Puniceibacterium sp. IMCC21224: one gene and its partners. The protein of the gene in region 2 binds, or shares a complex with, the protein of the main gene of each other region. Links are inferred from orthologs where the notes say so. Each region holds a gene or a part of one and is shown on either strand. Other genes may lie near its edges.

Region 1 (7,331 bases), 670 kb from region 2 along the record:
CGCGAAACACCGGGACCAAGGTTGCAGGTGTCCTCGGACGCGGCTGCGGCGCTAGGGATGCTGGCCGGTGCGCCCACCAATATCAATGTCGTCGCCCTGCGCCGCGAGGAAGTGGCCGAAGAGGCCCCGCCGCAAACCGACATACCGCCAGTGTCTGACGGGACGGCTTCGGCTGTGGGTGGCCTCGACGCGCCTTCCGCCATCTCTGAGGGAACACTCGAACCGGTAACAGCCGCTGCGGCGGCTGCCATTGACAGGGCACCTGCAACCCCTCCTCTTGCCCCATCGGCCGCAGCAGCAGCGCCGAAACCAGCCGCCCCCGTTGCTGCCAAGCCAGTTCCAGCGCAATCAGCGACAACCAAGTCAAACCTCTCCAAACCTTTTATCCAGATCGGGATTTTCAGCGTCGAAGGAAATGCCAACAACACGGCCACCGCGATGCGTCAGGCCGGAATGGTGCCCACGGTGAAGAAGCAAAGCTCAAGCGGCACGGCGTTCTGGCGTGTGCTTGTCGGTCCGGCGCAAAACAGCGGCGAGTTGGACACGCTGCTGAAAAAGATCAAGGCGAGCGGCTTTACCGACGCGTATGCAGTCAGCAACTGACGGCAGACCCCCGCCGGTGCACCACCGCTTCACTTGCAAATCCCGCGCGCATAGGGCGAAATAACGTCCAAAGCCGCAGGGCAGAACCAACGCAGCGCCGGGCGCCCGCATTGCGACACGTCTGATCGCCACCCAAGGAGCCAGAGCATGAATGTGACTTTCCGCAGAACCACCGCCCTGCTGACAGCCCTGGTGCTGCTGGCCGGTTCTGCACAGGCATTTGACACCCGCGCCAAGGCGGCATTTGTGCTGGACCAGTCCACCGGCACGGTGCTTTTGGCCAAGAACGCCGATGAGGCGCTGCCGCCTGCGTCAATGTCCAAGCTGATGACGCTGTATATGGCGTTTGAGGCTGTGCGCGACGGGCGTCTCAAGCTGGATGAGAAACTGCCAGTGTCGAGCCATGCAATGTCTTATGGCGGCTCGACCATGTTCCTCGACACCACCGACCGGGTTGCCGTCAATGACCTGTTGCAGGGGATTGTCGTGCTGTCGGGCAACGACGCCTGCGCTGTGATCGCCGAGGCCCTCAGCCCCGATGGCACCGAAGCTGGCTTTGCCAAACTGATGACGCGCCGCGCGCAGCAACTTGGCATGACCAATTCGGTGTTTCATAATTCCAACGGCTGGCCGGCCGATGGGCATGTGATGTCGATGCGCGACCTCACGCTGCTTGCCAGTCTGCTCATCAAAGATTTTCCCGACTTCTATCCGATGTTTGCCGAACAGAAATTCGCCTTTGACGGACGGGCGCCGCAGAACGTCAACAACCGCAACCCGCTGCTGGGTCTGGGCATCGGTGCGGATGGGCTCAAGACCGGGCACACGTCTGAGGCGGGCTATGGCCTTGTTGGATCTGCCAAACAGGGTGACCGGCGGGTGATCTTTTCGCTGACCGGGTTGGACAGCACCCGCGCCCGTGCCGAGGAATCCGAGGCAATCGTCAATTGGGCCTTCCGTCAGTTTGCCGAAACCAAGATGACCGCTGCAGGGCAGGCGATCGCCGAGGCTGATGTCTGGATGGGTGCCAGCCCCACTGTGCCGCTGGTGACCCAAGAGGATGTGACCCTGCTTATGCCCGTTCTGCCCGGATCGCAGGTGGAGGCCGAAGTGGTCTATACAGGCCCTCTCAAGGCCCCCATCACAAAGGGACAAAAACTGGCCGAACTGATCATCCGCCCAGAGGGTTTGCCGGAACATAGGGTGCCGCTGGTGGCACAAAGCGCAGTCGCGCGCGGTGGCTTTCTCAACCGGATGATGACGGTGAGCAACGTATTGATTGGCCGGCTGAGCGAAAGCCCCGAGGGGACGATGTGACCACAAACGGCGCAGCGCCGCACGGGCTTTTCATCAGTTTCGAAGGCATCGACGGCTCCGGTAAATCGACACAGGCGCGGCGACTGGCCCGGACCTTGCGCGCGCAGGGCCGCGATGTGGTTCTGACCCGCGAACCCGGCGGCAGCACCGGCGCCGAAGAGATCCGCGCGCTTGTGTTACAGGGTGATCCCGATCGCTGGTCGGCGGAAACCGAACTTTTGCTGTTTACCGCCGCGCGCCGCGATCATCTTGAACGCACGATCCGCCCCGCCCTCGCGGCAGGTCAGATCGTACTGTGCGACCGCTTTGCCGACAGCACCCGGATGTATCAGGGCCTGTCGCGTGGGAACCTGCGCACTGCCGTCGATGTGCTGCACGATCTGATGATCGGGCAAGAGCCCGAGCTGACCTTGCTGATCGACATGGACCCCGGCGCAGCACTGGCCCGCGCCAAGGCCCGCGCAACAATTGAGGAACGGTTCGAAGATTTCGGCCAACCGCTGCAAGACGCGATGCGCGCAGGATTTCTGGCGCTGGCTAAGGAGTTTCCCAACCGTATCCGCGTGATTGACGGCACCCGGGGCGAAGATGACGTTGCCGCAGATATCCTTGCCGCTGTCGTACCGCGTCTGACGAACCTGCAGCCATGAAGGACGATCCCACCCTGCCCGAAGCCGACCGCGTCGAAGGTGCGCCGCACCCGCGCGAGACGCCGCATATGATCGGGCAGCAGGCGGCTGAGCGCGCCTTTCTGGAGGCCTACGGCGCGGAGCGACTGCATCACGGCTGGCTATTGACTGGCCCACAGGGGTTGGGCAAGGCAACGCTGGCCTGGCGCATCGCGCGGTTCCTGCTGGCGACGCCGCCCGCCGGGGATGACGGAATGTTTGGCGCCCCCCCCCCGCCCGCCACGCTCGACATTGCGGCAGATCATCCGGTGATGCGGCGCACGCAGGCGCTGTCCGAACCCGGTCTCTTTCTGCTGCGCCGGGTTTGGGATGCTGACAAAAAGCGGCTCAAGACCCAGCTTACCGTCGAAGAGGTGCGCAAGCTGCGTAATTTCTTTTCCCTCTCCGCAACCGATGGCGGACGCCGTGTGGTGATCGTGGATTCGGCGGACGAGATGAATCCATCCGCCGCCAACGCCATCCTCAAACTACTCGAAGAGCCGCCCGCCCGCACCACGCTGCTGCTGATCAGCCATCAGCCCTCGCGGCTATTGCCGACGATACGGTCACGCTGCCGCGAGCTGCGGCTGGCTCCGCTGATGCCAGCCGACATGGCAGCCGCACTTGCCGCCACCGGGGCCGAAGTCGCCCCGCATCAAACCGAGGCGCTGGCCGCCTTGTCGGCGGGGTCGGTCGGCGCGGCGATCCGGTTGCTCAACCTCGACGGGCTCAAACTATACGCAGAGCTTGTGGCGCTGCTGGGCACTCTGCCCGACCTCGACCGCCCGCGCGCGATTGCGCTGGCCGAAACCGCCGCCGCCCGCGGTCGCGAGGACCGGCTCGACTTGCTGTTCGTCTTGCTGGACCTCGCGCTGGCACGTCTGGCCCGCACCGGCGTCACCGGCGCAGCCCCGCTCCCCGAGGCCGCACAGGGCGAAGCCGCCATCCTGACCCGGCTGTCACGCTCTCTCGATGCCGGACGCGCCTGGGCGACTCTGGCACAGACGGCAGGCGACCGCGCCCGCCATGGCCGCGCAGTGAACATTGATCCTGCTGCCCTCGTTCTCGACTCACTTCTGCATCTGCGCGACACTGCAGCCACATTCGCGCGGTGACCGCTGGCCAGCGCCCACGCGCCACGCAAGATCGGACTGATTGCCCCACAACCCGGTCCTGCCGGGCCTCACCGCCTTGACCCTCTGGCCCACATCCTAGATACCGACGCCATCAGGCCCGGGAAAGACATACGGCATGACCGAACCACATATCACAGACAGCCACTGCCACCTCGACTTTCCGGATTTCGACGGCGAACTTGCCGCCGTTCTGGAGCGCGCCAGCGCCGCAGGGGTGCACCGAATGGTCACGATCTGCACGCGGATGCGCAGCGAACCAAAGGTGCGCGCACTGGCCGAGGCGCATGAACAGGTGTTCTACGCCGCAGGCATCCACCCGATGAGCGCCGCCGAAGAGCCGCTGGTCAGCGTCGATCAGCTCGTGGCGCTGTCGCAACACCCCAAATTTGTCGGATTGGGTGAGACCGGACTCGATTATCACTACACCGCCGACAGCGCCGAGGTGCAGAAACAAAGTCTGCGCATTCACATCGCGGCGGCGCAGGAAACCGGCCTGCCGCTGATTATCCACGCGCGCGCCGCCGATGACGACATGGCCCGCATCCTGACTGAAACCTACCGTGCGCGCCCCTACTCTTGTGTGATGCACTGCTTCTCGTCCAGCCCAGAGCTCGCCCGTGTCGCGCTCGACCTTGGCTTTTACCTGTCGATGTCCGGCATCGCCGCGTTTCCCAAAAGTCAGGCGCTGCGCGACATCTTTGCGGCCGCTCCGCTTGACCGTATCCTTGTGGAAACCGATAGCCCCTACCTCGCTCCGCCACCGCATCGCGGCAAGCGGAACGAACCGGCCTATACCGCACACACCGCCCGCGTCGCGGCCACGGTATTTGACCTCGACTACGCCGATTTCGCCGCGCAGGCCGAACAGAATTTCGAACGCCTGTTTGCCAAGGTCACCGCTTATCAGGCCGCCGCATGACGTCTGAACTGCGTTTCACCATCCTTGGGTGCGGCTCGTCCGGCGGCGTGCCGCGGCTGGGCGGACACTGGGGCGACTGCGACCCCGCAAACCCGCGCAACATCCGCCGACGTTGCTCGCTATTGGTTGAGCGTGAAACACCCGATGGCGTCACCCGCGTGCTAATCGACACCTCGCCGGACCTGCGCTCTCAGCTGCTGGATGCGGGAATCGGATTGTTGGACGGCGTCGCCTATACCCATGCCCATGCTGACCACGTCCACGGCATCGACGATTTGCGGATGATCGTGTTCAATAAACGCCAGCGTCTGGCGGTCTGGGCCGACACAGTAACACAACAAAGCCTGTATGACCGCTTTGCCTATGCCTTTATCCAACCCCAAGGCAGCCAATATCCCGCGATCCTCGATATGCATACCATCAACGGGAACTTCACCATCTCCGGTGCTGGCGGCGATATCACGCTTACCCCGTTCGAGGTCAATCACGGCGGCATCGACGCGCTGGGGTTCCGCATTGGCGGGCTGGCCTACCTGCCCGACGTCCTGCAGATCCCTGACGCAGTCTGGCCGGTGCTGGACGACCTCGATTGCTGGATCGTCGACTCGCTGCGCCGCACCCCACATCCGAGCCACTCCCATCTGGCACAAACGCTGGGCTGGATCGATCGTATGGCGCCCAAACGCGCAGTGCTGACCAACATGCATATCGACCTCGACTACGCGACGGTCGAGTCCGAGACCCCCGCCCACATCACCCCTGCATACGACGGCATGGTGATCCGTTACCCGCTGGACGACGCGCACGCCTGACTGCCAGACGCCGTTTCTTCTCTTTTTAAATACGCAAATCCTGCCGTGCCAAAAGCGCCGCGCCGCCATTCCAGAAACCGATCGCATGCAAGCCCTTCTTGACGTCATCCTCCCCGTCTTTTTAGTCATCGGCTTTGGCTATGTCGCCGCATGGCGTGCCCTCTTTTCCGAAAGCGGCGTCGACGGGCTGATGCAATTCACCCAGAATTTTGCCATCCCCTGCCTGCTGTTTCGCGCGATCTGGACCCTGGATCTTGGGCAGCATTTCAACCCGCTGCTTCTGGTCAGCTTTTATGCCGGTTCAATCACCGGCTTTACACTGGGGTTGCTGGGTGCGCGCTATCTGTTTCACCGCGACTGGGAGGATTCTGTCGCCGTCGGGTTCTGCTGCCTGTTTGCCAATTCGCTGATGCTGGGCCTTGCCATTACCGAACGCGCCTTTGGCAGTGACGCGCTGACCGCCAATTACGCCATCATCGCCCTGCATTCGCCGATCTGCTATGGCATCGGTATCACGGCGATGGAAATCGCACGCGCCCATGCCCGCAACACCAGCGCGGGCAGTCTGCCGCTCACCGTGCTCAAGGCGATGTTCCGCAACGCGCTGGTGATCGGGATTTCCATCGGCGCCGCGTTCAATATTTTGAATTTGGGTTTGCCGGCCCCCGTCACCGAAGCGATTGATATGATCGTGCGCACAGCCCTTCCGGTGGCGCTGTTCGGCATGGGCGGCGTGCTCTATCGATATCGCCCAGAGGGGGATTTCCGCGTCATCGCCTTTGTCTGCGCCATCTCACTGATGCTGCATCCCGCAATCACCTGGACGCTGGGAAGCGCGTTCAACCTGCCGACGGATGCCTTCCGCTCGGCGGTGTTGACGGCTGCAATGGCGCCGGGAATCAATGCCTATGTCTTTGCCAACATGTACGGACGGGCGCGCCGCGTTGCAGCCTCGTCGGTGCTGTTCGCCACGGGGCTTTCGCTGGGCACCGTCTGGGTCTGGCTGGCGCTGCTACCCTGACGCTGCGGAAAGATACAATGCCGCAGCGTCAGGGTAGCAGCGCCCCGCTGACCAGCGCAGTCTATGCCCTTATTATCACACGAGAGAGACGGAATACTGATGGTCAAGCCGATTTCGGATATCCGCCGCCCGGCCATTGTTCAGGCCGCGATCAAGACCATCGGCAAACACGGACTGCCCCTGCCCTCTTACGACCTGATCGCCGAAGAGGCCGACATGTCACGCCAGTTGATCCGGCACTATTTCCCCGATCCCGAAACATTGATGGTCTCGGTCTGTGACGGGTTGGCTGCCGCCTATAAAGAGGCACTGATGAAAGGAATTCTGGCTGCCGACAAAACCGAGCGGCTGCCGATGTTCCTGGATTTCTACTTTGACTTCCTCGCCGGCAAAGATCTGGCCAAACCTGCCGACGACGCAACCTATGATGCCATGATGTCTCTTGCTGCCGGATCGGCCAAAATCCGCAAGAACCTGCATGATCAATATGCTCTGCTGCAATTCACCATCGCGCACGAGGTGCAGATCAGCAACCCGACGCTCAGCCAGTCAGCCTGCCGCGAAATCGGTTATTTGTTTGTGGCGATCATGTATGGCCACTGGAAAATGGTAGCGAGCCTTGGGTTCTCAGCTGAACACAACCGCGTGTCGCGTGCGGCCATCGACCGGCTGATCGCCTCGTATGTCGCCCATTACGACGACCCGGACGATCAGGATCCCTGAGGCACCACAGATGGCGGCAGCCGCATTGTCGCGCTATCGTCGGGATCACTCCGGATCGGGCTCAAAATACGTGGCGCTGTTGATCCGGATCGTTTTGATTGTATCGTCGAGCCGCCTAAGATGCCGCATCCC
Region 2 (7,181 bases):
CAATGTGAGGGTGCCCGCAGGCACCCTCTGTCGATCGCGCGTGGTTTATTTCGCGTCAGGCCAGGCGGTATGATCGGTGTCTAGATCCGGAAACTTCTTGGGATCGAACACCGGTTTTGCGATGCCAGCGGCCAGCTGCGAACGGAAGTCGTTGATGATGCGCAGCGCCGTCGGGAACAGCATCATCAGCGCCAGCAGGTTGACCACCGCGAGAATGCCCATCATCGGATCCGAGAACGAGAACACCGCCGTCGCTCCCGGTGCCACAGCGCCCAGGAACACAATGCCGATGATTGCGATGCGCAGGATATGCAGCGCCATCGGGTTTTCGGTCATAAAGCTCAGCGCGTTTTCGCCCAGATAGTAATTGTACATGATCGACGAGAACGAGAAGAGGAAGATCGCCAAAGTCAGGAAATATTGCGCCCAGGACCCCACGTGGCTGACCATGCTTTGTTGGGTCAGGGCCACGCCATCCACGCCTTCCGCGCCGGGAACATAGACATCCCCCAGCAGGATCACAAAAGCGGTGCACGAGCAGATGATGATCGTGTCGATAAAGACTGAAAAGCTCTGGGTGATGCCCTGACTGACCGGGTGTTTGACATAGGCTGTGGCGGCGACGTTCGGTGCCGATCCAAGGCCCGCCTCGTTTGAGAACAGGCCGCGGCGCAGGCCTTGGGCGATGGCAGCGCCCATGCCGCCGGCCACCGCCTCGCGGAAGCCAAAGGCGTTGGCGACGATGTCCCAGATCACGCCGGGCAGGCCGGTGATGTTGAGCAGGATGATCAGCAATGCCATCCCGATATAGCCAAGGGCCATGACCGGGATGATGATGTCCGCAGCCTTGGCAATCCGGTGAATGCCGCCGTAGACGATGAAACCGGTCGCGATGGCCAGCGCCGCGCCGGTGTAGATACGCGGGATCGACAGGGAATCGAGCGCGGCCCCCGCCACCGTGTTGCCCTGGAAGGCGTTGAACCCGATGGCAAAGGACGCGATCAGGCAGACCGCATAGATCACGGCAAGCCAGCGGTAATTTTCGCCCAGCCCGTGGATGATCGCGCGGGCGGGGCCGCCACGATAATCGCCCGCGGGTGAGGTGCGTTTGTAAAGCTGGGCCAGTGTCGCCTCGACCAGGGCCGAGCACATACCGATCAGCGCAATCGCCCACATCCAGAACACGGCACCGGGGCCACCTGCGGTGATCGCGACGGCGACGCCTGCGATGTTGCCGCCGCCGACACGGCCTCCGACCGACACAAACAGCGCCTCACGCGCGCTGATTTTGGTCGGGTCCGACGTTTCGTCATTGCCGGTCAAGACGCTGAACATCCGTTTGAAAAACCGGAACTGCACAAAGCCGCTGGCGACGGTAAAAAACACGCCAAGCACGACAAGAAAAGGCACGAGCGCCCACCCCCACGTCAGGTCGTTGATAATGTTGAAGATCGAGTCGAAGAATCCCATGTGGCTGTCCCTTCCTGATTGGATGCCGTGCGTCCGTGTCGATCACACCAGCCTATCAGCCAAAATGTGATTGTCGCGGCCAGTGGTATTAAAAATCGTCACAAAGGGAGGATTCGCGTAGAATACAGCCGGAATTCGGGCGATTTTTCCGCCTCTAGCAGTTGGGCGCGGGATGGATCACGGCGCAGCCTGGTAGGGCTGAGGGATGAGTCGGGTCGCTCGGTATGGTTGAGTCAGAGTGGTTTGCGGGCGTTCAGCGCAGCAGTGATGGTGCCGTCGTCCAGGTAGTCAAGCTCGCCTCCGATCGGCACACCCTGAGCGAGCGAACTAAGCGTCACGCGACCGTCGAGTTGATCGGCGATATAATGCGCGGTGGTCTGGCCATCGACCGTCGCGTTGAGAGCGAGGATAACTTCGGAGATTTCCTCGATTGCGATCCGGGTGACAAGGCGCGGGATGCGCAGATCGTCGGGCCCCACCGCATCCAGCGCCGACAGCGTGCCACCCAGAACGTGATAGCGCCCGCGAAAGGTGCCCGACCGTTCCATCGCCCACAGGTCGGCGACATCTTCGACCACGCAGAGAATACCATTGGCGCGTTTGGAATTGTCGCAGATCGCACAGATGTCCGACGTGCCGATATTGCCGCAGTTGAGGCATTCGCGCGCTGTGGTGGCAACCGTCTGCATCAGTTGCGCCAACGGCGACAGCAACTGGCCGCGTTTGCGGATCAGATGCAGCACCGCACGCCGCGCCGACCGTGGGCCAAGCCCCGGCAGGCGCGCCAGCAGGTCGATCAGCGCATCTATATCAGTGCGGTCGGACATCAGGTTCGACTGTCAGGGCGCTGGGGTTGGCTGCCCGGCACGGGAATCCCGCTTTGTCGGAACTGCTGCGGTTTTGCGGTCAAAACGGCAGCTTCATGTCCGCAGGCAGGCCCATCGATTCGGTCAGTCGGGACATTTCGCTCTGGGCGCGGTCTGCGGCCTTGGATTGCGCATCCTTGATCGCGGCGAGGATTAGATCCTCGACCACTTCCTTTTCGTCTTTGTTAAAGATCGAGGGGTCGATATCCAGCCCCTTCAGCTCGCCTTTGGCGGTGCAGGTCGCTGTGACCAGACCGGCACCGGATTCGCCCGTCACCATGATGGTCTGCATGTCTTCTTGCAGCTGCGCCATCTTGGTCTGCATTTCCTGCGCGGTTTTCATCATCTTGGCCATGTCACCAAGTCCGCCTAGTCCTTTGAGCATCGGAACCTCCTGAGTGGGATGCGTTTTGTCACAGATACGCGCCGCAGGGGGGCGTCACAAGGGCCGGGTGCGGACGGCGTGATGGATCAGTGCGCAGGCACGCGGGAATTTACGATTGCCACAGCCCATGGAGGCAAGGCGGCAACGGCTGTCCGAAAACGGGGCCGGGCGGGACAACATCACTCGTCCTCGAACGGGTCCCATTCATCCTCGACTTCGGGCAGGGCGTCGGCCTGCACCGCGATGGCCAGGGCTTCGGGTGTGCGCACTGCGCTGATCCGCGACTTGGGAAAGGCGGCAAGGGCGGCCTGCACCAGCGGATGCGCGGCGGCCTCGGCCTTGAGTGCCGTATCGGCGGCATTGCGGCGCTCGTCGATTGTCGCAGCGTCGCAGCCATTGACCAGCGTCACCGCCCAGCGGTTCCCGGTCCAGCGCTGAAGCGCGGTGCCCAGCCGTTGCGCCAGATCCGCCGATGCGCGGTCCGTCGGGGTGAATTCGATGCGCCCCGGCTGATAAGCGGCCAGCCGTATGTCGGTTTCAACATCGGCCAGAAGTTTGCCATCGCGGTTGCTGCGGATCAGTTCGACTACATGGTCAAAGCTGGGATACCGATCCAGTGCGGGATCAACCGCCAGCGCTTGCACCGCGTTGCCCCGTTGATCCCCGCCCTGACCACCCGACCCGGTCGTTCTGGCGACAGGCGCAACGGCGGGCACGCGCGCCTGAGTTCCACCGCCACCCGGCTGAGGGGCAGAGGAGGTCAAAGATGCCGCCGCAGGCAGAGGCGGCGTGTTCTGCAGCTTGCGCACCAGATCCTCGGGGGACGGCAGTTCGGCGACATGCGTCAGCCGGATCACCGCCATCTCGGCGGCCATCATCGCATTGGGGGCCGATGCCACCTCGTCCAGAGATTTGAGCAGCATTTGCCACATCCGGGTCAGCGGTCGCATCCCCAGCGCCAGCGCCATTCCCTGACCGCGAATGCGTTCATCCGGCCCGATGGTCGGATCCTCGGCGGCCTCGGGCGTGATCTTGACCACCGAAATCCAGTGCGTCACCTCGGCCAGATCCCGCAGGACAGACATCGGGTCCGCACCTTCGGCATATTGCGCGCTCAGTTCGGTCAGTGCGCCAGCGGCGTCACCCTTCATGATCAGATCGAACAGGTCCAGAACCCGGCCCCGATCCGCCAGCCCCAACATGGCGCGCACCTGCGCGGCGGTGGTTTCGCCCGCGCCGTGACTGATCGCCTGATCGAGCAGCGACGTCGCATCGCGCGCCGACCCTTCGGCGGCACGGGTGATCAGTGCCAGCGCGTCATCATGGATTTCAGCCTGCTCCGAGGCTGCAATGCGGCGCAGCAGGGCGATCATCACCTCGGGTTCGATCCGGCGCAGATCGAACCGCTGGCACCGCGACAGCACAGTGACGGGGACTTTGCGAATCTCGGTCGTGGCAAAGATGAACTTTACATGGGCGGGGGGCTCTTCGAGTGTTTTGAGCAGGGCATTGAACGCACCGGTCGACAACATGTGAACTTCGTCGATGATGTAGACTTTGTAGCGGGCCGAGGCGGTGCGGTAATGTACGGAATCGATGATTTCGCGGATATTGGCGACCCCGGTGTTGGACGCGGCGTCCATCTCCATCACATCGACATGGCGGCCTTCCATGATCGCCTTGCAATGTTCGCAGGTGCCGCAAGGTTCGGTTGTCGGCCCGCTGGTGCCGTCCGCTCCGATACAGTTCATCCCCTTGGCGATGATCCGCGCGGTGGTGGTTTTGCCGGTGCCGCGAATGCCGGTCATGATAAACGCCTGTGCGATCCGGTCCGCCTGAAAGGCGTTCTTTAGCGTGCGTACCATGGCATCCTGACCAACGAGGTCGGTAAACGTCTCGGGGCGGTACTTGCGGGCGAGGACCTGATATTTAACGGAGTCGGACATGGGGCGCCTTGGGTTGCTGCAGGTGCAAGTTAGGGTGTCAGACGCCGGGGGTCCACAGCAGATACAGGGTTTGGCGCATTACCGTGCCGATGTCGCGGTCGGTTTCACAAACTGGTGTCAGTGCAGTCCCGGGCATAGTCAGCACCACGGCGTTCCGGTAGATGCCTGACTGTGATCTGCGACATTCTGCGGCTCGATCCGGGTTGGGAAAGCGCGCGGGTTATACTAACTTCAGGGCATTCGGTTATCCGTGGCCGCCTATCCGTGGCCCGTTGCTGATACGCCGACCCAGACAGGCCGATCCGCTCCGGACGGGCGGCAGAAAGGACACCCCATGTCGGACGACCACGATCACTGCCACGATCATGACCATGGCGACGGAACGCACAGCCATGCCCCGGATGTGAGCGCATCCAACGAACGTGTGGTGCTGGTCGGTTTTGTGCTCACATTTGGGTTTATGCTCGCAGAGCTGGTCGGTGGCCTGCTTTCGGGGTCTCTGGCGCTGATTGCCGATGCGGGCCATATGTTCACCGATGCTGCGGCACTGGCGCTGGCCTGGGCCGGCTTTCGTTTTGGCCGCCGCAAAAGCGATGACAAACGTACATTCGGTTACATGCGGTTCGAAATCCTTGCTGGGTTTGTCAATGCGGTGACATTGATCCTGCTGGTGATCTGGATCGCCTACGAAGCGGTGCAGCGCCTGCTTGAGCCTGCGCCGGTCATGGCCGGTCCAATGCTGGTGATTGCGGTGCTGGGCCTTGTGGTCAATGGCGGCGTGTTCTGGATGTTGATGAAAGGCGACCGCGACCACGTGAATATCCGTGGCGCGATGGTGCATGTCATGGGGGATATGCTTGGCTCGGTCGCGGCGATTGTCGCTGCTGTTGCGATCTACTTTACCGGCTGGACCCCGATTGATCCGATCCTGTCGGTGCTGCTGTCAGCGATTGTCCTGAGGTCAGCCTGGGCACTGCTCAAGGCATCGCTCAACGTGCTGATGGAGGGGACGCCGGGCAATGTCGTGGTCTCGGATCTCAAGGATAATCTGATCGCAAAGGTGCCGGGGCTGGTGAACGTGGATCACGTCCATGTTTGGTCGATCACCTCGGGGCAACCTTCGGCGACGATGGATGTGCAACTGCGCGCCGACGCAGAGCCGGCCGCGGTCGTGGGGGCGATCAAGGCGCTGCTCGCGGCAGACTACGGTATTGCCCATTCCACCATCGAGATCGATTGGGGGCAGGGGGCGTTGGTCTGTACGCTCGATCCCGGTGAACAGCCCGGGGGTGGTCGCACCCATGATCATACGCACGATCACGATCATGACCACGCGAGCCTAAAACCGGCCTAAGCCGGGGACGACGGTGTGCGGCACCTCAAGGCTGAACCGTGGAACCGCAGCGTTCGCGGACCAAGACGAGGGAGCGGGTGGAATTCCGTCCTTATACTAAAATTCTGTCCGGCCCTTGACCTTCCAGTCACTGGAATCCCTATCTGTGTGTTGTATCCGAAGTACCAGATAGGAATTACAGTCATGACACGCGCAAACACCCTGAGCCTGCGGGTCGACGGCATGTCCTGCGCCTCTTGCGTCGGACGGGTCGAAAAGGCCCTGACGGCCGTGCCCGGAGTGACCAAGGCCGAGGTCAACCTTGCCACAGAAACCGCCCGCGTGACGCATGACGGGACCGTCACTGCGACCATCCTGTCAGAGACGCTTGAGCGTACTGGCTATCCTGCGCGTCAGGCCGAGACGACTATCGACGTCAACAAGATGTCCTGTGCCTCGTGCGTGGGGCGGGTGGAAAAGGCGTTGAACGCATTGCCAGGTGTGACCGAAGCGCAGGTAAATCTGGCCACCGGGCGCGCGACGGTGCGCTATGTCGAAGGGACGCTGACCGCGACCGAAATTGCGGACACCTCGACCAAAGCGGGCTATCCCGCCTCGATCCATGCGTCGGTCCAGAACGATGACAGTACTGCCGCCCGCAAGGCGCAGGAGATCACCACTATGCGCAACTCCGTGGTGTTGGCAGCGGCGCTGGCGCTCCCGGTGTTTATGCTCGAGATGGGCGGTCATATGATCCCCGCATTTCATATGTGGATTGACCGGGTCATTGGCACGCAGACCTCTTGGGTGATCCAGTTCATCCTGACCACGCTGGTTCTGATCGGGCCGGGCCGGATGTTTTACGCCAAGGGAATTCCCGCGCTGCTCAAGGCGGCGCCGGATATGAACAGTCTGGTCGCGGTCGGCACTGGGGCAGCCTATCTCTATTCGGTCATCGCCACCTTTGTGCCGGGCCTGTTGCCGGACGCTGTGCGCGCGGTGTATTTTGAGGCGGCGGCGGTCATCGTCGTGCTGATCCTGATCGGTCGATGGCTCGAAGCGCGGGCCAAGGGGCGCACCGGCGCGGCGATTCAGGCCTTGCTTGGGTTGCAGGCGCGCACGGCCAACGTCGTGCGCGACGACACGGTCGTTGAACTGGCTATCGTGGACATCCGCACCGG
Region 3 (7,292 bases), 2.8 Mb from region 2 along the record:
AGCGATGCCGCTGGCTTGGGCGTAATTGTTGATTGTCCGGGTCAGCGCGCCACGGAACCCGGCCATATGGGTGCCGCCATCACGCTGCGGGATGTTGTTGGTAAATGGCAGGACGTTCTCGTGATAGGTGTCATTCCACCACATCGCGATTTCGATGCCGATGTCATCCTTTTCGCCGGTCATGTAGATCGGTTCGGCCATGATCGACGATTTCGAACGATCAAGGTACTTCACAAACTCACGCACGCCGCCGTCATAGTACAATTCAGATTTCAGCGGTTCAGCGGGGCGTTCATCCTCAAGAATGATGCGGACGCCGGAATTGAGGAAGGCCAGTTCGCGCAAACGCTTTTCCAGCTGCTCGAAGTGGTATTCGAGGTTCGAGAAGGTCTCGGTCGAGGCGAGAAAGCGCACCTCGGTGCCTTTGCGGCCATTGGCGTCACCGACAACGCGCAAGGATTCGACGGTGAATCCGCCCTCAAAGCGGGCGTAATGTTCCTTGCCATTGCGCCAGATGCGCAGCTCAAGCCAATCGGACAGCGCGTTCACAACCGAGACACCGACGCCGTGCAGACCGCCCGACACCTTATAGGAATTCTGGTCGAATTTGCCGCCGGCGTGCAGCTGGGTCATGATGACCTCGGCCGCCGACACGCCTTCGCCGTCGTGAATATCGACCGGGATGCCGCGACCATTGTCACTGACCGAGACCGAGTTGTCGGCGTGGATTTTGACGTTCACCGCGTCTGCGTGACCGGCCAGCGCTTCGTCAATGCCGTTGTCCACAACTTCGTAGACCATATGGTGCAAACCCGAGCCGTCATCAGTGTCGCCAATATACATCCCAGGACGTTTGCGAACAGCCTCTAAGCCCTTGAGAACCTTGATGGAGCTTGCACCATATTCTTCGGGGATCTGTTCGTTATCGGCCATTCGGTTTTTCCTTGTTCTTGGTGACCGGGTTATAGGGTTTTCCAGGGGGATTGTCACGCAACTGACACTATATTTTGTGGCACCCCAACAGGCGCCCTACAGCAGTTCAGACATCGTCGGCCGGTGTCAGAGAAATCAGATGAACGGAATGATCAGACCCACCGCAATCAGCAGCGATCCAGCGATCCGGTTCGTCCGCCCCAACGCGCGCGGCGACGTCAGCAACCGCTTTGCCCGGTCAATAGACGCCGCCAGCACAAGGTTGCCCAGCAGCGGCACGATGGCCGAAATCCCCGCAATCACCACCATGTCGGGCCAGCGCAGGGCGGTCAGATCAAAGAACCCTGGCAGCACGCCCATATAGAACAGGATCGCCTTGGGGTTGCCCAGGATGACCACAAGTCCAGCCGCGAAACCGGCCCACATGCCCGGCCGTGTCAGCCGGTTGTCAGTCGAGATTTTTGCATCGGCATTGCGAATGATCAGGCCGCCCATGATCAGGAATGTCAGACAGGCGACCCAGCGCAGAAAGGTCATGAACCCGGCAAAGACGCTGACGATCCACGTAACCCCAAGGATCGCCAGAAACGGCCAGAGGATGTCGCCGACAACAACGCCCAGTGCCAGCGGCCAGGCCGCCTGAAACCCACCCGACAGCGCCCGCGCAATCAGCGCCACCCAGACCGGCCCCGGCGTCAGGAACAGGATCAGCAACGCCCCGGCATAAAGGGCGATATCGGCAATACTAATCGTCATGTCGGCCCCGCCACGGCGGACAGACCGCCAGATTCCGTTACGTGAATATATTGCGCCCTTTCGCCGAGGCTGTCGAAAAGGTCAAGCCCGGTGCCAGTCATCCACGCCTGCGCCCCGAGCGCGCAAATCTCGTCATAAAGTGCGGCGCGCCGGTCTGCGTCCAGATGTGCCGCGACTTCGTCCAGCAGCAGCAATGGTGGCGCACCGAAATCTTGTGCCAGCGCCCGCGCATTGGCCAGGATGAGCGAGATCAGCAGCGCCTTTTGCTCTCCTGTCGAACAATCGGCGGCGGGCACATCTTTGGCCTGGTATGTGCCTAGCAGATCGGCGCGGTGCGGCCCGACAAGGCTGCGCCCGGCCATCAGGTCGCGCGGGCGGCTGTCGGCCAATGCCGCGCGCAGGGCGTCCTCGGATTCGGGCAGGGTGCCTTCGGTCTGAATCAGCGCCAGATCAGCGGCGGGAAAGGTGGTCTCGGCACTTGCTTGCGCGATACTTAGCTGCGCCAGCGCTGCCAGCCGGTTGGTGTGGATCGCAGCGCCAGTGCGGGCCATCTGCGCCTCAAGCGCGGCGTACCACCCCGCATCGCGAACCTGGTCCTTGAGCAGCCGGTTGCGGTCGCGCATCGCCTTTTCATAGTCCAGCGACAAGTCGGCGTGATCTGGAAAGAAGCTAAGCGTCATGCGGTCCAAGAACCGCCGCCGACCCTCGGCACCCTCGATCCACAACCGGTCCATCGACGGCACCAGCCACAGCACCCGCGCGATGCGGCCAAGGGCGGTCTGCGATGCCGGTTTGTCGTCAATACGGACCTGACGCGGCGCGCCATTCTCGGAGAGAAAGCTGACCTCGTGACTACCCTGCGGCCCGTGCAACAGGCCGGTGATTTTCCACCCCAGCGCTTCGGGGCGTCGGGTCATCTCCTGCGCTGACGCACGGCGCATCCCGCGACCGGGTGAAAACAGCGATACGGCTTCGATCAGGTTCGTCTTACCCACACCATTGGGGCCGGACAAAGCAACGGGGCGCGCGTCCACCGAAACCACTGCCCGCTTATGCGAGCGGAAGTGCGAAACGGTCAGGGATTCGAGATAGAGCGGCACCAGGGCCTCCTACCGGCGTGCCGATAGGGGCATCAGACCGGTTGGCGCAACGTGGGTCGGGTACGTCACACCCGCATCGGCATCACGACATAGACCGCGGACAGATCATTGCCTTCGCGCATCAGGGTCGGATCACCCGAAGAGTTGAACAGGAATACCGCATTCTCGCGATCCACCTGGCTGGCGATTTCCAGCAGATATTTCGCGTTAAATCCGATTTCCAGCTTTTCGTCGCCATAGGCCACAGCCAACTCTTCCTCGGCGGCGCCAGAATCCGGCGCATTGACCGACAGGACCAGCCGATCCTCATCCAGCGACAGCTTTACCGCGCGCGAGCGTTCAGAACTGACGGTGGCGACACGGTCGACAGCCTTGGCAAACTCGGCGGCATCGACTTCGAGCTTGCGAGTGTTGCCCTGCGGAATGACTCGGGTGTAGTCGGGAAATGTGCCGTCGATCACTTTGGAAGTCAGCGTGATGTCCGGCGTGGCAAAGCGCACCTTGGTTTCCGACACCGACACGGCAATCGCCATGTCGTCCTGATCCAGCAGCTTGCGCATCTCGTTCACCGTCTTGCGAGGGACGATCACGCCCGGCATGGCTACGGCTCCGGCGGGCAGGTCGGCGTCGATCCGGGCAAGGCGGTGGCCATCGGTTGCGACGCAGCGCAGTTTCTGCCCGCCGTCACCGTCTGCCACATGCATGTAGACGCCATTGAGGTAATACCGCGTCTCTTCGGTTGAGATCGCAAATTTCGATTTGTCGAACAACCGCCGCAACACCTGCGCCGGGGCCGAAAAATTGGCAGTATATTCCGAGGTCGCCATGACCGGGAAATCTTCTTTGGGCAACGTGGCAAGCGAGAAGGTCGAGCGACCGGCCTCAACCGTCAATCGACCAGAAGCACCATCTTCGCTGAGCGAGACAAGCGCGCCGTCGGGCAGTTTACGCACGATCTCGTGCAGGGTGACGGCAGATACTGTCGTGGCACCGGCGCGTTCGACCTGGGCCGGTGCCTTGTCCAGCACCTCGATGTCCAGATCGGTGGCGCGGAACATCACGCTGTCGCCTTCGGCCTCGATCAGCACGTTGGCGAGGATCGGAATCGTGTTGCGGCGCTCGACGACTGATTGTGCCTGCGACACTGCCTTGAGCAGCGCACCGCGTTCCATGCTGAACTTCATTTCTTGACCCTCTCCGCTTGGTCGGGGGTGCACCGTAGCCCGGCGCACACTCTGCTCCAACCGATTTATGCGTTTTGTCCGATTGTTTTGCAGAAGCGTCAAGGGCGACAGGCCACCCAACGGCAGCCCGCGCAACGTTTGTTGTTTTCGCGGCTCAGGCTTCGAGCGCGCGACGCAGCAATTCCAGGTCCTCGGCGATCTGTCCGTCCTGAATTTTAAGCTCTTCGATCCGTTTCACGCCGTGCATCACCGTGGTATGGTCCCGGCCACCAAAACGGCGGCCGATTTCCGGTAACGATCTGCTGGTGAGTTGTTTGCACAAATACATGGCAACCTGACGCGGACGGGCAAAACTGCGCAACCGTTTCGGCCCGATCATGTCGGCCAGACGGATGTTGTAATGCTCGGCAACCTTGCGCTGGATCTCGTCGATGCTGACCTTGCGTTCGGATGCACGCAGGACATCAGCAAGGCAATCCTGCGTCAATTCCATCGTGATCGGCTTGCCCACCAGCGACGCAAACGCGAACAGCCGGGTCAGCGCACCCTCAAGCACCCGGACGTTGGTCGAGATACGATGCGCGAGAAACTCCAGTACGCCGCCGTCAATGCCGAGGCTGGGATACAGCGCGCGATGGGCCTCAAGCTTGGTCTGGAGGATGCCGAGGCGCAGTTCATAATCTGTCGGGTGAAGGTCAACGACCAGACCGCTTTGCAGCCGCGACCGGATACGGTTTTCCATATCCTTGATCTCGTCCGGGGCGCGGTCGGCAGAAATGATGATCTGCTTTTGTTGATCCACCAGCGCGTTGAAGGTGTGAAAGAACTCTTCCTGCGTGCTGTCCTTGCCGGCGATGAACTGAACATCATCAACCATCAGCACGTCGACCGAACGGAACATCTCTTTGAAATCCATCATCCGGCGTTCACGCAGTGCCTGAACGAATCGATACATGAACTGTTCCGCCGAAAGATACAGCACGTTCAGTTCCGGGCTGCGGGCCCGCAGTTCCCAAGAGATGGCGTGCATCAGGTGAGTTTTACCCAAGCCAACGCCCCCATACAGGAACAGGGGGTTGAACGTGACCGGGCCGTTTTCGGCGACGCGGCGCGCAGCCGCATGGGCCAGTTCGTTGGGTTTACCGACGACGAAGGTGTCAAAGGTGAACCGCGTGTCCAGCGGTGCGCCGCGCAGCAGATCGCTACTGGGGGCAGTTGGTTCCACACGCGCGGCCGGTGCCGCAACGCGCGGTCGCTCTCCATTTGCGACCTTGAATTGGACTCTGCGAATTTCCGTCGTGACGGTCGACAGTTGCGCCAGCAACAGGTCGCCGTAATTCTGAGACACATAGGTGCTCATGAAATTTGTTGGCACTTTGAAGAGGGCCACCCCTTCGTTCACGCCATCGTAGCTGAGTGGTTTGATCCACGTCTTGTAATTGTTCTCGCCTACCGTCTCACACAACTTGTGCTGCAACGCGCCCCATTGTTCCTGTGTCATATTTCCTCAGTTCCATTCCCAAGATCGTGCCCCAACAACACATTGCGCGGTCACACCCAAACGCGCATCAGCCACATGCATTCGCGACGACAGGTCAGGTCCCTTGCCGCAGCGGCAAAGGCCAAATACCTGTTGGTATATTCTCCGAACCGCGCGCCTGAGCATTTTGGGGCCCCACCCCAAAACATCAGAACTGCCCGCGATCGGCAGTTGTATACGGACATGTTCAAAGGCAACGCCTTTGTTCCCTGGTCAATTGACCAGTTCGAATATGCGACCGCTGACCACCAAGCTGTGGCAGCGCGTTCGCCATCATGTCCCCCCGAAATGCGATGTGACTCGCTTGGTGAAGGTACCAGCGTTGGCAGAGGGCCGACAACTCTTCTTCACGCTTGACTCAGCTTTCCACGGAAAAGAATCTGTTAAGCCGTTCAAGCGCAAATAAAATGCAAAAAGACACCACTGATAGTGGTGTCTTTTGCAATTTTACCCAATATCGGGGTCGGCTTAACCGAGCGATTTAACCCGCGAAGAAAGCCGGGAAATTTTGCGCGAAGCGGTGTTTTTATGGAACACGCCTTTGGTCACACCACGCATCAGTTCGGGCTGTGCCGCCCGCAATGCGGCAGTCGCGGCGTCCTTATCACCCGATGCGATCGCCTCTTCGACTTTGCGCAGGAATGTGCGAATCCGCGAGCGGCGGGCTTTGTTGACAGCAAAACGGGCATCTGCCTGCTTTGCGCGTTTTTTGGACTGCGGCGTATTGGCCATGTGTCGATTCCCAGTGTCTAAAGGTCAAAATGTCGTCGTGTAAGGACACCTGCCCCAAGAGCACAGCTCGGGATCGATTCTTGCCAGAGCGGGCATCACACGCATGTAGCGGCGTCCTATAAGGCAGTTATGCGCAAATGCAAACAGGAAAACCGCCGCTTTGCGGATTGCGTCATTTGTCGCGGAACTGCGCCGTGCGTTTTTCCAGAAAGGCAGACATGCCTTCTTTTTGATCTTCGGTGGCGAACATGGCGTGAAACAGCCGACGCTCGAACAAAAGACCCTCGCTCAGAGTCGTTTCGTACGACCGATTCACCGCTTCTTTGACCGCGATTGTCGTCAGCATGGATTTGTCCGCAATCTTGGCGGCGGCCCCCTGTGCCTCTTCCATCAGGCTCTTGGCTGGAACGACGCGGCTGACCAGGCCGGAACGCTCGGCTTCTTCGGCATCCATGAAGCGACCTGTCAGATTCATATCCATCGCTTTGGATTTGCCGACCAGCCGGGTCAGGCGCTGTGTGCCGCCAATCCCCGCGACCACGCCCAGGTTGATTTCAGGCTGGCCGAACTTGGCCGTGTCCGAGGCGATGATGAAATCGCACATCATTGCCAATTCGCACCCCCCCCCAAGCGCATAGCCAGAAACAGCGGCGATGATCGGTTTGCGGATCTGCCCAATGGCCTTGTGCTCACTGGCAAAGAAATCGGACAGGAACATCTCGACAAAACTTTTCTCGCACATCTCCTTAATGTCCGCGCCGGCGGCAAACGCCTTGGCCGAGCCGGTCAGGATGATGCAGCGAACCTTGTCGTTGGCATCCAGATCCCGCAACGCCGCAGCCAGCTCACCCAGCATCTGGGTGTTCAGGGCATTCAGGGCATCAGGGCGGTTGAGTTTTACGGTAGCAACGCGGTCTTCTACTTCGACGATGATCGTCTCATAGGCCATGAAACATGCCTTCGATTGTTTCGGTCAGAAATTGAAGCCTTACCACTTCGGGATCGGTATTCAAGCTATCTCTGGCAAGTCGGACAATAGAACGTTGA

What was found.
Region 1: the proteins of IMCC21224_RS15980 (region 2) and IMCC21224_RS12745 are in contact, whole or in part, in a cryo-EM structure (PDB 8GIZ), measured with the Escherichia coli proteins. The link is inferred for Puniceibacterium sp. IMCC21224 from one-to-one orthologs.
Region 3: the proteins of IMCC21224_RS15980 (region 2) and dnaN are in contact, whole or in part, in a cryo-EM structure (PDB 8GIZ), measured with the Escherichia coli proteins. The link is inferred for Puniceibacterium sp. IMCC21224 from one-to-one orthologs.

The regions. Positions count from the first base shown.
Region 1 is NZ_LDPY01000001.1:2,757,191-2,764,521, forward strand. Bases 1,636-4,634 are described here. They hold IMCC21224_RS12745 (DNA polymerase III subunit delta'), read left to right. Parts: upstream 1,636-2,566; coding sequence 2,567-3,703; downstream 3,704-4,634. Other genes in these bases: IMCC21224_RS12735 (D-alanyl-D-alanine carboxypeptidase family protein), read left to right, coding at 1,636-1,920; tmk (dTMP kinase), read left to right, coding at 1,917-2,570; IMCC21224_RS12750 (TatD family hydrolase), read left to right, coding at 3,840-4,634. Outside these bases: IMCC21224_RS12730 (SPOR domain-containing protein), read left to right, coding at 1-603; more of IMCC21224_RS12735, read left to right, coding at 751-1,635; more of IMCC21224_RS12750, read left to right, coding at 4,635-4,643; IMCC21224_RS12755 (MBL fold metallo-hydrolase), read left to right, coding at 4,640-5,455; IMCC21224_RS12760 (AEC family transporter), read left to right, coding at 5,541-6,476; IMCC21224_RS12765 (TetR/AcrR family transcriptional regulator), read left to right, coding at 6,576-7,199; IMCC21224_RS12770 (GntR family transcriptional regulator), read right to left, coding at 7,245-7,331. UniProt on the Escherichia coli protein: Part of the beta sliding clamp loading complex, which hydrolyzes ATP to load the beta clamp onto primed DNA to form the DNA replication pre-initiation complex.
Region 2 is NZ_LDPY01000001.1:3,429,592-3,436,772, reverse strand. What follows is about bases 2,285-5,133. They hold IMCC21224_RS15980 (DNA polymerase III subunit gamma/tau), read right to left. Parts: upstream 4,668-5,133; coding sequence 2,901-4,667; downstream 2,285-2,900. Other genes in these bases: IMCC21224_RS15975 (cation diffusion facilitator family transporter), read left to right, coding at 5,002-5,133; IMCC21224_RS15985 (YbaB/EbfC family nucleoid-associated protein), read right to left, coding at 2,377-2,721; recR (recombination mediator RecR), read right to left, coding at 2,285-2,297. Also shown: IMCC21224_RS15995 (sodium:alanine symporter family protein), read right to left, coding at 46-1,470; more of recR, read right to left, coding at 1,704-2,284; more of IMCC21224_RS15975, read left to right, coding at 5,134-6,021; IMCC21224_RS15970 (heavy metal translocating P-type ATPase), read left to right, coding at 6,205-7,181. UniProt on the Escherichia coli protein: Part of the beta sliding clamp loading complex, which hydrolyzes ATP to load the beta clamp onto primed DNA to form the DNA replication pre-initiation complex.
Region 3 is NZ_LDPY01000001.1:654,964-662,255, reverse strand. What follows is about bases 1,915-4,874. They hold dnaN (DNA polymerase III subunit beta), read right to left. Parts: upstream 3,974-4,874; coding sequence 2,855-3,973; downstream 1,915-2,854. Other genes in these bases: dnaA (chromosomal replication initiator protein DnaA), read right to left, coding at 4,128-4,874; recF (DNA replication/repair protein RecF), read right to left, coding at 1,915-2,792. Also shown: gyrB (DNA topoisomerase (ATP-hydrolyzing) subunit B), read right to left, coding at 1-933; IMCC21224_RS03000 (LysE family translocator), read right to left, coding at 1,069-1,689; more of recF, read right to left, coding at 1,686-1,914; more of dnaA, read right to left, coding at 4,875-5,474; rpsT (30S ribosomal protein S20), read right to left, coding at 5,982-6,245; IMCC21224_RS02975 (enoyl-CoA hydratase), read right to left, coding at 6,418-7,194; mutM (bifunctional DNA-formamidopyrimidine glycosylase/DNA-(apurinic or apyrimidinic site) lyase), read right to left, coding at 7,260-7,292. UniProt on the Escherichia coli protein: Confers DNA tethering and processivity to DNA polymerases and other proteins. Acts as a clamp, forming a ring around DNA (a reaction catalyzed by the clamp-loading complex) which diffuses in an ATP-independent manner freely and bidirectionally along dsDNA.